Regions from separate parts of the Pseudomonas sp. 15C genome, predicted to be linked through region 2. Evidence: predicted binding sites of a transcription regulator. Region 2 holds the regulator's gene; the other holds the start of a gene.
The links. Region 2 encodes FliA, which starts transcription of late flagellar genes. Its sites were predicted from a motif close to CTAAAGTTTNNNNNNNNNNNGCCGNTAA; they were not measured.
Positions count from the first base shown of each region.

Region 1: the regulator FliA is predicted to act here: its motif matches at 3,675-3,702, upstream of ACYYKW_RS10730 (flagellar protein MotY).

Region 1 is NZ_JBUDGD010000015.1:66,968-72,692, reverse strand. Features, by position in the region: gene ACYYKW_RS10745 (response regulator transcription factor) at 1-24, opposite strand, end outside; gene ACYYKW_RS10740 (hypothetical protein) at 501-1,217, shown strand; gene ACYYKW_RS10735 (argininosuccinate synthase) at 1,347-2,564, opposite strand; gene ACYYKW_RS10730 (flagellar protein MotY) at 2,694-3,608, opposite strand; gene pyrC (dihydroorotase) at 3,769-4,815, shown strand; gene rnt (ribonuclease T) at 4,812-5,489, shown strand; gene ACYYKW_RS10715 (peroxiredoxin) at 5,564-5,725, opposite strand, start outside.
Region 2 is NZ_JBUDGD010000023.1:49,833-55,557, reverse strand. Features, by position in the region: gene ACYYKW_RS14080 (chemotaxis protein CheA) at 1-1,766, opposite strand, end outside; gene ACYYKW_RS14075 (protein phosphatase CheZ) at 1,821-2,609, opposite strand; gene ACYYKW_RS14070 (chemotaxis response regulator CheY) at 2,627-2,998, opposite strand; gene fliA (RNA polymerase sigma factor FliA) at 3,166-3,906, opposite strand; gene fleN (flagellar synthesis regulator FleN) at 3,903-4,733, opposite strand; gene flhF (flagellar biosynthesis protein FlhF) at 4,850-5,725, opposite strand, start outside.

The DNA of each region.
Region 1 (5,725 bases), on a different contig from region 2:
ATCCACGATCAGCACTTTATTCATGGGCAAGTCCAGTTTCGCTGTTCGAATTTTTAGAGCACGCACAATATCCCACTCACTTGCTCCATGGCATGCCAGGGTTGACATGCACTTGCATCGAGAGACATGCCCTACAGCGATCGCGGATTATTCCTACAAAAAAACAATAACTTCCTAATCACCCATCACTTTTACTGTTTGGCCTACGAAGAAATTTCACCTTTACTTTTGTTACAGGGTACGTCGTACAGAACTGAGAGCAGGACTCATCGCGATCTGTTTCTGCGCTCAAACGACGATTCAAGCCGCAGAATCCGCACCCTGAAACATATGCTTTAACGATTGGACATATGCTGAACCCACTGTTTCTCCGGCATACAAAACCCTCAAGAATATAAACACTTGAAACAAGATATTTGTACCCAACACAATATTTTTTCTATAAACATGAGTTCTTGGAACCCAACTAAAAATTCAACCAACACATAAAGAGCACACACATGATAAAACTCAAAAACAAGATCGCAAACCCAATGACGGTAATCGCCATATTCGCAGCCATCTCGGAAACATCCGCGGCGGTTTCCCTGCCATTTCTGGACAACGAAGACAGGGAGATATACGTGTGGTTCCTGATAAGCTTTCCTTTTTATTTACTGTTTCTTTTCTTTATCACTTTGAACTTCAATTATCGCTCCCTCTATTCACCTTCAGACTTTGATAAAGACAAGAGTTTTCTTAAAGTGATAGATAACAATGAACGCGACAACAAGCGCAGCGCATCATCCACGGAGCCCTGCGTTCAAGGTACATTCGGGCTATCCAGTTGTATCGTCTCAAGCGAGTCTGGCAGTGTAGAGCGCAAAGATTCGTGCAAAGTCCACAATGCGGCCGACCCGCCGACGGACAGCAATGCAAAATCCAGTCAGATCGTTCAGCACAACATACAACTGCCGGCGTTTGTCAGTCATTTGCATCTGATCGATGCACGGAATGTCGATGCAGCGAAGGAACTGGCGACGATTCTGAATAACATCCGCAACCTCGATCGCAAGACATCACGAGTGATCGTATTTCTTTCCAGTCACGTATCGGATGCCTTGCTTACCCAACATGCGCTGCTGCAAGCCAGGCAGATCAAGAAAGGCTCCGGCAAAACGCTCTGTATCGTCTACAACCTCTGCTCACACGCGGTGACGCGTCTGGGAAGAGTTTGAAAATGAACCACTGCCACGCACCGGTGCCTGGAAAAATGCTCAGTCGGAGCCATAACTCATTGATGCAAAAAGGGCGACCCTGTCTCGAAGACAAGGCCGCCCTTTTTGTTGTGCGTCCGCGTGTGATGCCTAGAACAGCTTGCGGCCCTTGTTGGCAGCAATGCGCATGCGCAGTGCGTTGAGCTTGATGAAGCCCGCCGCGTCGGCCTGGTTGTAAGCGCCACCGTCTTCTTCGAAGGTCGCGATGTTGGAATCGAACAGCGAATCGTCGGACTTGCGGCCAGTGACGATCACGTTGCCTTTGTACAACTTCAGGCGCACAACGCCGTTCACGTTGACCTGCGAAGCGTCGATCATCTGTTGCAGCATCAGACGCTCAGGGCTCCACCAGTAGCCGGTGTAGATCAGGCTGGCGTATTTCGGCATCAGCTCGTCTTTCAAGTGAGCAACTTCGCGGTCCAGCGTGATCGATTCGATGGCGCGGTGCGCGCGCAGCATGATGGTGCCGCCCGGGGTTTCGTAGCAGCCACGGGACTTCATGCCGACATAGCGGTTTTCGACGATGTCGAGACGGCCGATACCGTGAGCACCACCGATCTTGTTCAGCGTCGCCAGCACGGTGGCCGGAGTCATTTCAACGCCGTCCAGCGCAACGATGTCGCCGTTACGGTAGGTCAGTTCCAGGTATTGCGCTTTGTCAGGAGCGTTCTCCGGGGAGACCGTCCATTTCCACATGTCTTCTTCGTGCTCGGTCCAGGTATCTTCCAGCACACCGCCTTCGTAGGAAATGTGCAGCAGGTTGGCGTCCATCGAGTACGGGGATTTTTTCTTGCCGTGACGCTCGATCGGGATCGCGTGCTTCTCGGCGTAGTCCATCAGCTTCTCGCGCGACAGCAAGTCCCACTCGCGCCAAGGGGCGATCACTTTTACGCCTGGCTTGAGCGCGTAGGCACCCAGTTCGAAACGTACCTGGTCGTTGCCCTTGCCGGTCGCGCCGTGGGAAATGGCGTCGGCACCGGTTTCGTTGGCAATTTCAATCAGACGCTTGGCGATCAGCGGACGTGCGATGGAAGTACCCAGCAGGTACTCGCCTTCGTAAACGGTGTTGGCGCGGAACATCGGGAAGACGAAATCGCGCACGAACTCTTCGCGCAGGTCGTCGATGTAGATTTCTTTGACGCCCATGGCCTGGGCCTTGGCGCGGGCCGGCTCGACCTCTTCGCCTTGACCGAGATCGGCGGTGAAGGTCACCACTTCACAGTTATAAGTATCCTGCAGCCACTTGAGGATCACCGAAGTGTCCAGGCCGCCGGAATACGCCAGAACGACCTTGTTTACGTCCGCCATGCCATCACTCCACGGGGTTCTACGGAAAGCCGGGGAGTCTACCGCTCAAACGCGATAATTTACAGAGGCGCGACAGCTTAAGACGACAAAGCGACAGAATCTGTCGAGAGCGCGACGATGACCGGCGAGTCAGGAAGTCGTGGCAGCTGTGGCAGGCGCACTCGCTTGCGGCGCCGGGGCCGGGGCTGTCGTCGGTGCGACGCGCGCCAGCTTCACATTGACGCGACGGTTCTTCGCACGGTTGGCTTTGTTGGTGTTCGGCACGATCGGATACTGCTCGCCGTGGAAACGCACAGTGATCTGCGACTCCTGAATGCCATTGGCCTTGAAGAAGTCGACCACCGCCAGCGCTCGGCGGCGCGACAGCTCACGATTGGTCAGGCGATTGCCGCTGTTGTCCGAGTGGCCGTCGAGTTCGATGTGGTTCACCGTCGGATCAGCCTTCATGTATTCGAGCATCACTTGCAGTTTGGCTTTGGCAGCCGGGTCGAGATCAACGCCTTCGCCGGGAAAGCCGATCTGTGATTGCTTGATCTGGTCGAAATTCTGCGGCAGCAGCTTCGCCACACAGGTCTGATAATCGTTGAATGCCTTGCTGAACTTGACCGGCAGCAGGCGCACTTCCGACACCCGACCATCACCCGATGCGCGGCGCACGACCGGGCTGCGACCATCCAGCAGCCCGCTGATCAGCCCGCCAGCCTGCGACTGCGAACTGTTGAACAGGACATTGCCGCTGCCCAGCCGAACGCTGCCCAGATTGATGTCGCCACGCCCCGGCTGCCAGGGTGCAGCGGCCGCCAGCAGGGTCGCCGAACCGCCGCCGAGCATGGCGTTGTAGGCGTTGAGGCGGAAGATCGCCTGCTCGCCGGCCTTGCGCACAAACTCGCCCGAACCGAAATCGGTGATCGGTTGGGTCAGACGGCACTCGAACTTGTCGCCGGCGACCGTCCACTCAATGTTCTCCAGACGGGTCTGGTAGGTGAGCGCCATCGCAGGGAGGCTGGCAAACACACTGAGCAAGGCTAGATAACGCTGGCGCACGGGAGGCTCCATTGGCTTGTGAAACACAAACACCGATTCACACAATGTTTACGGCATACCTTCGGGATATCGGACGCTTGCTGCAAAACTTGATAGCGAGTGCCTGCAAGAGTCTTTTCCGGTAGCATTCGCCTCAGTTTGACCCGCCTGGAAGCCCCCCATGTCCGACCGCCTGACCCTGCTGCGTCCCGACGACTGGCATATTCATCTTCGCGATGGTGCCGTGTTGACCAATACCGTTGCCGATGTGGCTCGCACCTTCGGGCGCGCGATCATCATGCCGAACCTGGTGCCACCGGTGCGCAACGCCGCTGAAGCCGACGGCTACCGCCAGCGGATCCTCGCTGCCCGCCCGGCCGGCAGTCGCTTTGAGCCGCTGATGGTGCTGTACCTCACCGACCGCACCCAACCGGAAGAAATTCGTCAGGCCAAGGCCAGCGGTTTTGTGTACGCCGCCAAGCTGTACCCGGCCGGTGCGACCACCAACTCCGATTCCGGCGTGACCAGCATCGACAAGATTTTCCCGGCGCTGGAAGCCATGGCCGACGTCGGCATGCCGCTGCTGATCCACGGTGAAGTCACCCGTGGCGACGTCGATGTGTTCGACCGCGAGAAGATTTTCATCGATGAGCACATGCGCCGTGTCGTCGAGCGGTTCCCGACGCTGAAAGTGGTGTTCGAACACATCACCACCGGCGACGCCGTGCAGTTCGTCAACGAGGCCTCGGCCAACGTCGGCGCGACCATCACTGCGCATCACCTGCTGTACAACCGCAACCACATGCTGGTGGGCGGGATTCGCCCCCACTTTTATTGCCTGCCGATCCTCAAGCGCAATACGCATCAGGAAGCCTTGCTCGATGCCGCCACCAGCGGCAGCGCGAAGTTTTTCCTCGGCACCGACTCGGCACCGCACGCCCAGCACGCCAAGGAAGCCGCCTGCGGCTGCGCCGGCTGCTACACCGCGTACGCCGCCATCGAGATGTACGCCGAAGCGTTCGAACAACGTAACGCGCTGGACAAGCTCGAAGCCTTCGCCAGCCTCAACGGCCCGCGCTTCTATGGTTTGCCGGTGAACACCGATCGCATCACCCTGGTTCGTGAAGAATGGACCGCCCCGACCAGCCTGCCTTTCGGCGAGCTGACCGTTATCCCGCTGCGCGCCGGTGAAAAACTGCGCTGGCGCCTGCTGGAGGAACACGCGTGAGTGAAGAGCATTTCGACGACGAACTGGACGGTCAAAATGGCGGCGGCGGTTCCCGTCATCCGATGGCGGCACGATTTCGCGGCTACCTGCCGGTAGTCGTCGACGTAGAAACCGGTGGCTTCAACGCAGCCACCGATGCCTTGCTGGAGATTGCCGCGACCACCATCGCCATGGATGAAAAGGGGTTTGTGTACCCGGATCACACCTATTTCTTCCGCGTCGAGCCGTTCGAAGGCGCGAACGTCGAAGCAGCGGCGCTGGAGTTCACCGGGATCAAACTCGATCACCCGCTGCGCATGGCCGTCAGCGAAGAAACCGCGCTGACCGACATCTTCCGCGGCATCCGCAAGGCGCTGAAGGCCAACGGCTGCAAGCGGGCGATTCTGGTCGGACATAACAGCAGCTTCGATCTGGGCTTTCTCAACGCAGCCGTTGCTCGCCTGGACATGAAGCGCAACCCGTTCCACCCGTTCTCCAGCTTCGACACCGCGACGCTGGCCGGTCTTGCCTACGGTCAAACCGTGCTGGCCAAAGCCTGTCAAGCCGCCGGCATCGATTTTGATGGCCGCGAGGCGCACTCGGCACGTTACGACACCGAGAAAACCGCTGAGCTGTTCTGTGGCATCGTCAACCGCTGGAAGCAGATGGGCGGTTGGGAAGACTTCGACGATTGATCCTCGCCGAATAAAACCCGAGCACAAAAAAACCGGCCACTTGGGCCGGTTTTTTTATACCTCGACGTTGCGCCTTACAGGGCAGCAGCGTTCTCGGTCAGGTAAGCCGCAACGCCTTCTGGCGAAGCGTTCATGCCTTTGTCGCCTTTCTTCCAGTTGGCAGGGCAGACTTCGCCGTGCTCTTCGTGGAATTGCAGTGCGTCGACCAGACGGATCAGCTCTTCCATGTTACGGCC
Region 2 (5,725 bases):
TTGGTCTTCACCACGTCCATGCCGACACCGCGGCCGGACACGTCGGAAATCTCGGTCTTGGTCGAAAAACCTGGAGCGAAAATCAGGTTGTAGCACTCGGTATCGCTCAGGCGATCGGCCGCGTCCTTGTCCATCACGCCGCGTTTTACCGCGATCGCACGCAGCACGTTCGGGTCCATGCCTTTGCCGTCATCGGAAATCGACAGCAGGATATGGTCGCCTTCCTGCTCGGCCGCCAGCACCACACGACCGCCACGGGCCTTGCCCGAGGCTTCGCGTTCTTCCGGCGACTCGATGCCGTGGTCGACAGCGTTGCGCACCAAGTGGACCAGCGGGTCGGCCAGGGCCTCGACAAGGTTTTTGTCGAGGTCGGTTTCTTCACCCACCAGTTCCAGGTTGATCTCTTTCTTGAGCTGACGCGCGAGGTCGCGGACCAGACGCGGGAAGCGCCCGAAGACCTTCTTGATCGGCTGCATCCGCGTTTTCATCACGGCGGTCTGCAGGTCAGCGGTGACCACGTCGAGGTTCGACACGGCCTTGGACATGGCTTCGTCGCCGCTGTTGAGGCCCAGGCGCACCAGACGGTTACGCACCAGCACCAGCTCGCCGACCATGTTCATGATTTCGTCGAGACGCGCAGTGTCGACGCGCACGGTGGTCTCGGCTTCGCTGGCCGGTTTTTCAGGCGGTGGCGAGGCAGGCGCACGGGCCGGAGCCGGTGCAGCAGCGGCCGGTTTTGGCGCTTCGGCTTTGGGTTCAGGCTTCGGCGCAGCTTTTGGCGCAGCAACGGCAGCAGCCGGAGCCTTGGCGGCCGGCGTGGCAACGCTTGATGCGGAGCCAGCCGTCGCGGCGCTGGCGTCAAACTTGCCTTTGCCGTGCAATTCGTCGAGCAGCGATTCGAATTCGTGGTCGCTGATCAGGTCGCTGCCGGCTGCGGCGGCGGCCGGTGCAGCAGGTGCAGCCGGGGCCGAAGCGATCGCCGATTCCAGCGCATCAACGGCGAAGTTGCCCTTGCCGTGCAGCTGATCAAGCAGAGCTTCGAATTCGTCGTCGGTGATGTCGGAGCTGTCGCCTTTGGCCGGTGCGGCAGGAGCCGCGGCGGTCGGTGCGACTGCGTCAGCCGCAAACTGACCTTTGCCGTGCAACTGATCGAGCAACGACTCGAACTCGGCGTCGGTGATTTCATCGCTGGCCGGCACATCGGCGGCCGGCGCAGGGGCCGCAGCGGCCGGGGCTTCGGCTTCGGCCTTGACGGCGTTCAGCGAGTCCAGCAACTGCTCGAATTCGTTATCGGTGATGTCGCCGGATGCGTCGCCTTGGACGACCAGTTCCTCGATCATCTCGGCCACTGGCGAAGCCGGGGCTTCGTCAGCGGTTTGCGGCTCGGCCAGACGCGCCAGCGCGGCCAGCAGTTCCGGCGTGGCGGCGGTGATCGGTGCACGCTCGCGGACTTCGCTGAACATGCTGTTCACCGCGTCCAGTGCTTCGAGCACGACGTCCATCAGTTCTGCATCAACGCGACGCTCACCCTTACGGAGGATGTCGAACACGTTTTCGGCGATGTGACAGCACTCCACCAGCTCATTGAGCTGAAGGAAGCCGGCGCCCCCTTTTACAGTGTGGAAACCGCGAAAAATTGCGTTGAGCAGGTCTGCGTCATCCGGGCGGCTTTCCAGCTCGACCAGTTGTTCGGACAGTTGCTCAAGAATCTCGCCGGCCTCAACCAGGAAATCCTGAAGGATCTCTTCATCGGCGCCGAAGCTCATTAATGGGGTGCTCCTACAGGTCTAAAAACCCAAAAAACCCGAAATTCCGAAAATCTAGAATCCAAGGCTGGATAACAAATCGTCCACATCGTCCTGACCGGACACAACGTCTTCTCGTTTATCGGCATGAATCTGCGGACCTTCACCCTGCGAGAGATGTTTTTGTGGATCTTTTTCGGCAAGCATCGCGGCACGGTCATGTTCGATGCCCGCAAAGCGGTCGACCTGACTGGCCATGAGGACGAGTTTGAGCAGATTGCTTTCGACTTCGGTGACCAGTTGGGTCACGCGCTTGATCACCTGACCGGTGAGGTCCTGGTAATCCTGGGCCAGCAGGATGTCGTTGAGATTGCTCGACACCGCACGGTTGTCCGTGCTGCTGCGTGACAGAAAACCGTCGACCCGGCGCGCCAGCTCGCGGAACTCTTCAGCCCCGACCTCGCGACGCATGAAGCGACCCCAATCGGCGCTCAACGTCTGGGCTTCATCGGCCAGACTGTTGACCACCGGCGTGGCGCTTTCCACCAGATCCATGGTGCGGTTGGCCGCGGCTTCCGTCAGCTTGACTACATAGCCCAGGCGTTCGGTGGCGTCGGTGATTTGCGACACTTCCTCGGCCTGCGGCATGTGCGGATCGATCTGGAAATTGACGATCGCACTGTGCAGTTCACGCGTGAGCTTGCCCACTTCCTGATACAGGCCACGGTCACGGGTCTGATTGAGCTCATGGATCAGTTGCACCGCGTCGCCGAACCTGCCTTTTTCAAGGCTCTCGACCAGTTCGACCGCGTGTTTTTTCAGGGTCGATTCAAAATCGCCCTGTGAAGATTCGTTATGCTCCATAGCTCCCCCGCGCGTTCTCAGCCGATGCGTTCGAAAATCTTCTCGATTTTGTCTTTCAACGCCTGAGCCGTGAAAGGTTTGACCACGTAGCCATTCACACCGGCCTGAGCGGCTTCGATGATCTGCTCACGCTTGGCTTCAGCGGTCACCATCAACACTGGCAGGTGCTTGAGTTTTTCATCGGCGCGCACATGGCGCAGCAGGTCGATACCGGTCATGCCCGGCATGTTCCAGTCCGTTACCAGAAAGTCGATGCTGCCGCTGTTGAGTACCGGGATGGCGGTGGTGCCATCGTCGGCCTCGACGGTGTTGGTGAACCCAAGATCGCGCAGCAGGTTCTTGATGATCCGCCGCATCGTTGAGAAGTCATCAACGATGAGGATTTTCATGTCTTTGTTCAATTCGACCTCCAAGCAGTCTTAAACGCGCCCAGCACCTGGACGCGCCACTTCAATCAATTGGCGCAGCACTTAAAGTTTGTCTGGAGCACAACGGATCGAGACCGGCGCCGCTCATCACCGCACCAGCCTCGTTTCGCAGTGTCCCCACACTGCCTTCAGCGCGCTCGCCACTCCCCCAAACGCCCCCGCAAACGGGCCGCGCACTGGCTGTGTAACTGGCTGACCCGCGATTCACTGACGCCAAGGACTTCACCGATCTCCTTGAGGTTCAGCTCTTCGTCGTAGTACAGCGCCAACACCAGTCGCTCACGCTCCGGCAAATTGGCAATCGCGTCCGCCAGCGCCGTCTGGAAGCGTTCATCTTCCAGATCGCGTGACGGCTCCATATGAGCACTGGCGCCATCCTCGTGCAGCCCTTCGTGTTCGCCGTCCTGCAAGAGGTCGTCGAAACTGAACAGGCGGCTGCCCAAAGTGTCATTCAGAATCCCGTAATAATCGTCGAGACTCAATTGGAGTTCGGCCGCAACCTCGTGATCTTTAGCGTCACGGCCGGTTTTAGCTTCAATCGAGCGAATTGCGTCGCTGACCATCCGGGTATTGCGGTGGACCGAGCGTGGCGCCCAATCCCCTTTGCGCACTTCATCGAGCATCGCGCCGCGGATTCGAATGCCCGCGTACGTTTCGAAACTGGCGCCCTTGCTGGCGTCGTATTTGGTCGACACTTCGAGCAGGCCGATCATACCGGCCTGGATCAGGTCTTCGACCTGCACACTGGCTGGCAAACGTGCCAGCAAGTGATAGGCAATGCGCTTGACCAGTGGCGCGTAACGCTCGATCAACTCGTACTGCGCGTCACGCGCCGACTTCTTGTAAAGATTCATGCCACTGGCGGTCATATCACAGGCCCTGCGGTTTGCTGCACGAGACGCTCGACGAAAAACTCCAGATGGCCGCGCGGGTTGGCCGGCAACGGCCACGTGTCGACCTTCTGCGCGATGGCCTTGAAGGCCAGGGCGCACTTGGAGCGTGGAAAGGCTTCGTAGACGGCGCGTTGTTTCTGCACGGCCTTGCGCACGCTTTCGTCATACGGGACGGCGCCGACGTATTGTAGGGCGACGTCAAGGAAACGGTCCGTGACCTTGGTCAACTTGGCGAACAGGTTGCGCCCTTCCTGCGGGCTCTGCGCCATGTTGGCGAGGACGCGGAAGCGGTTCATGCCGTAATCGCGGTTGAGCAGTTTGATCAGTGCGTAGGCGTCGGTGATCGAGGTCGGCTCGTCACACACCACCAGCAACACTTCCTGCGCGGCGCGGACGAAACTGACTACCGAGTCACCAATGCCCGCAGCGGTGTCGATCACCAGCACGTCGAGATTGTCGCCGATGTCGCTGAACGCCTGAATCAGGCCGGCGTGCTGCGCCGGGCTCAGGTGGACCATGCTCTGCGTGCCGGACGCCGCCGGCACGATGCGAATCCCGCCCGGGCCCTGCAACAGCACGTCGCGCAGTTCACAGCGGCCTTCGATCACGTCGGCCAGCGTGCGTTTGGGGGTCAGCCCCAGCAGAACGTCGACGTTCGCCAGACCGAGGTCGGCGTCCAGCAGCATGACCCGACGGCCAAGCTCTGCCAGCGCCAGCGACAAGTTCACTGACACGTTAGTCTTGCCGACGCCACCTTTGCCGCCGGTCACCGCGATCACCTGTACGGGATGCATGCTGCCCATGTTATTTCTTTACCTTGTCTTGCATAGACGGAGGCCACATTACTGGCTGCGCGTTCCGGATCGGAACAATGCGTGGCAGACCATCGATGTAGGTACAAAAACTGTTCATGATTACCTCAGCCAACCTGCTTGGTCGGGCTGTGATAGATATCAGCGAACATGTCAGCCATGGCTTCTTCGCTGGGTTCTTCCTGCATTTGCACGCTGACGGCGCGGCTGACCAGTTGATGACGGCGCGGCAGATGCAGATCATCCGGAATCCGTGGGCCATCGGTCAGGTACGCGACCGGCAATTCATGACTGATCGCCAGGCTCAACACTTCACCAAGACTGGCTGTTTCATCCAGTTTAGTCAGAATGCAGCCGGCCAGCCCGCAACGCTTGTAACTATGATAAGCGGCGGTTAGAACCTGTTTCTGGCTGGTGGTTGCCAGGACCAGATAATTTTTTGAGCGAATGCCCCGCCCGGCCAGGCTTTCCAGCTGCATGCGCAGCGCCGGATCGCTGGCCTGCAGGCCGGCGGTATCGATCAGCACCACGCGCTTGCGCAGCAGCGGATCGAGCGCCTGTACCAGCGACTGGCCCGGATCGACGTGGGTCACCGGCACATTGAGAATGCGGCCCAGGGTCTTGAGTTGTTCCTGCGCACCGATGCGGAAGCTGTCCATGCTCACCAGCGCCACATTCTGCGCGCCGTACTTGAGCACATAACGCGCCGCCAGCTTGGCCAGCGTGGTGGTCTTGCCCATGCCGGCAGGGCCGACCATCGCAATCACACCGCCCTCTTCCAGCGGCTCGACTTCCGGCACGGCAATCATCCGCGCCAGATGCGCGAGCAACATGCGCCAGGCCTGACGCGGCTCTTCGATATCGGTGATCATCGACAGCAGATCACGCGACAGCGGGCCGGACAGGCCGATGCGCTGCAGACGGCGATACAGATTGGCTTGCGCCGGGCGGCTGCCCTGCAGCTGATTCCAGGCCAGCGTGCC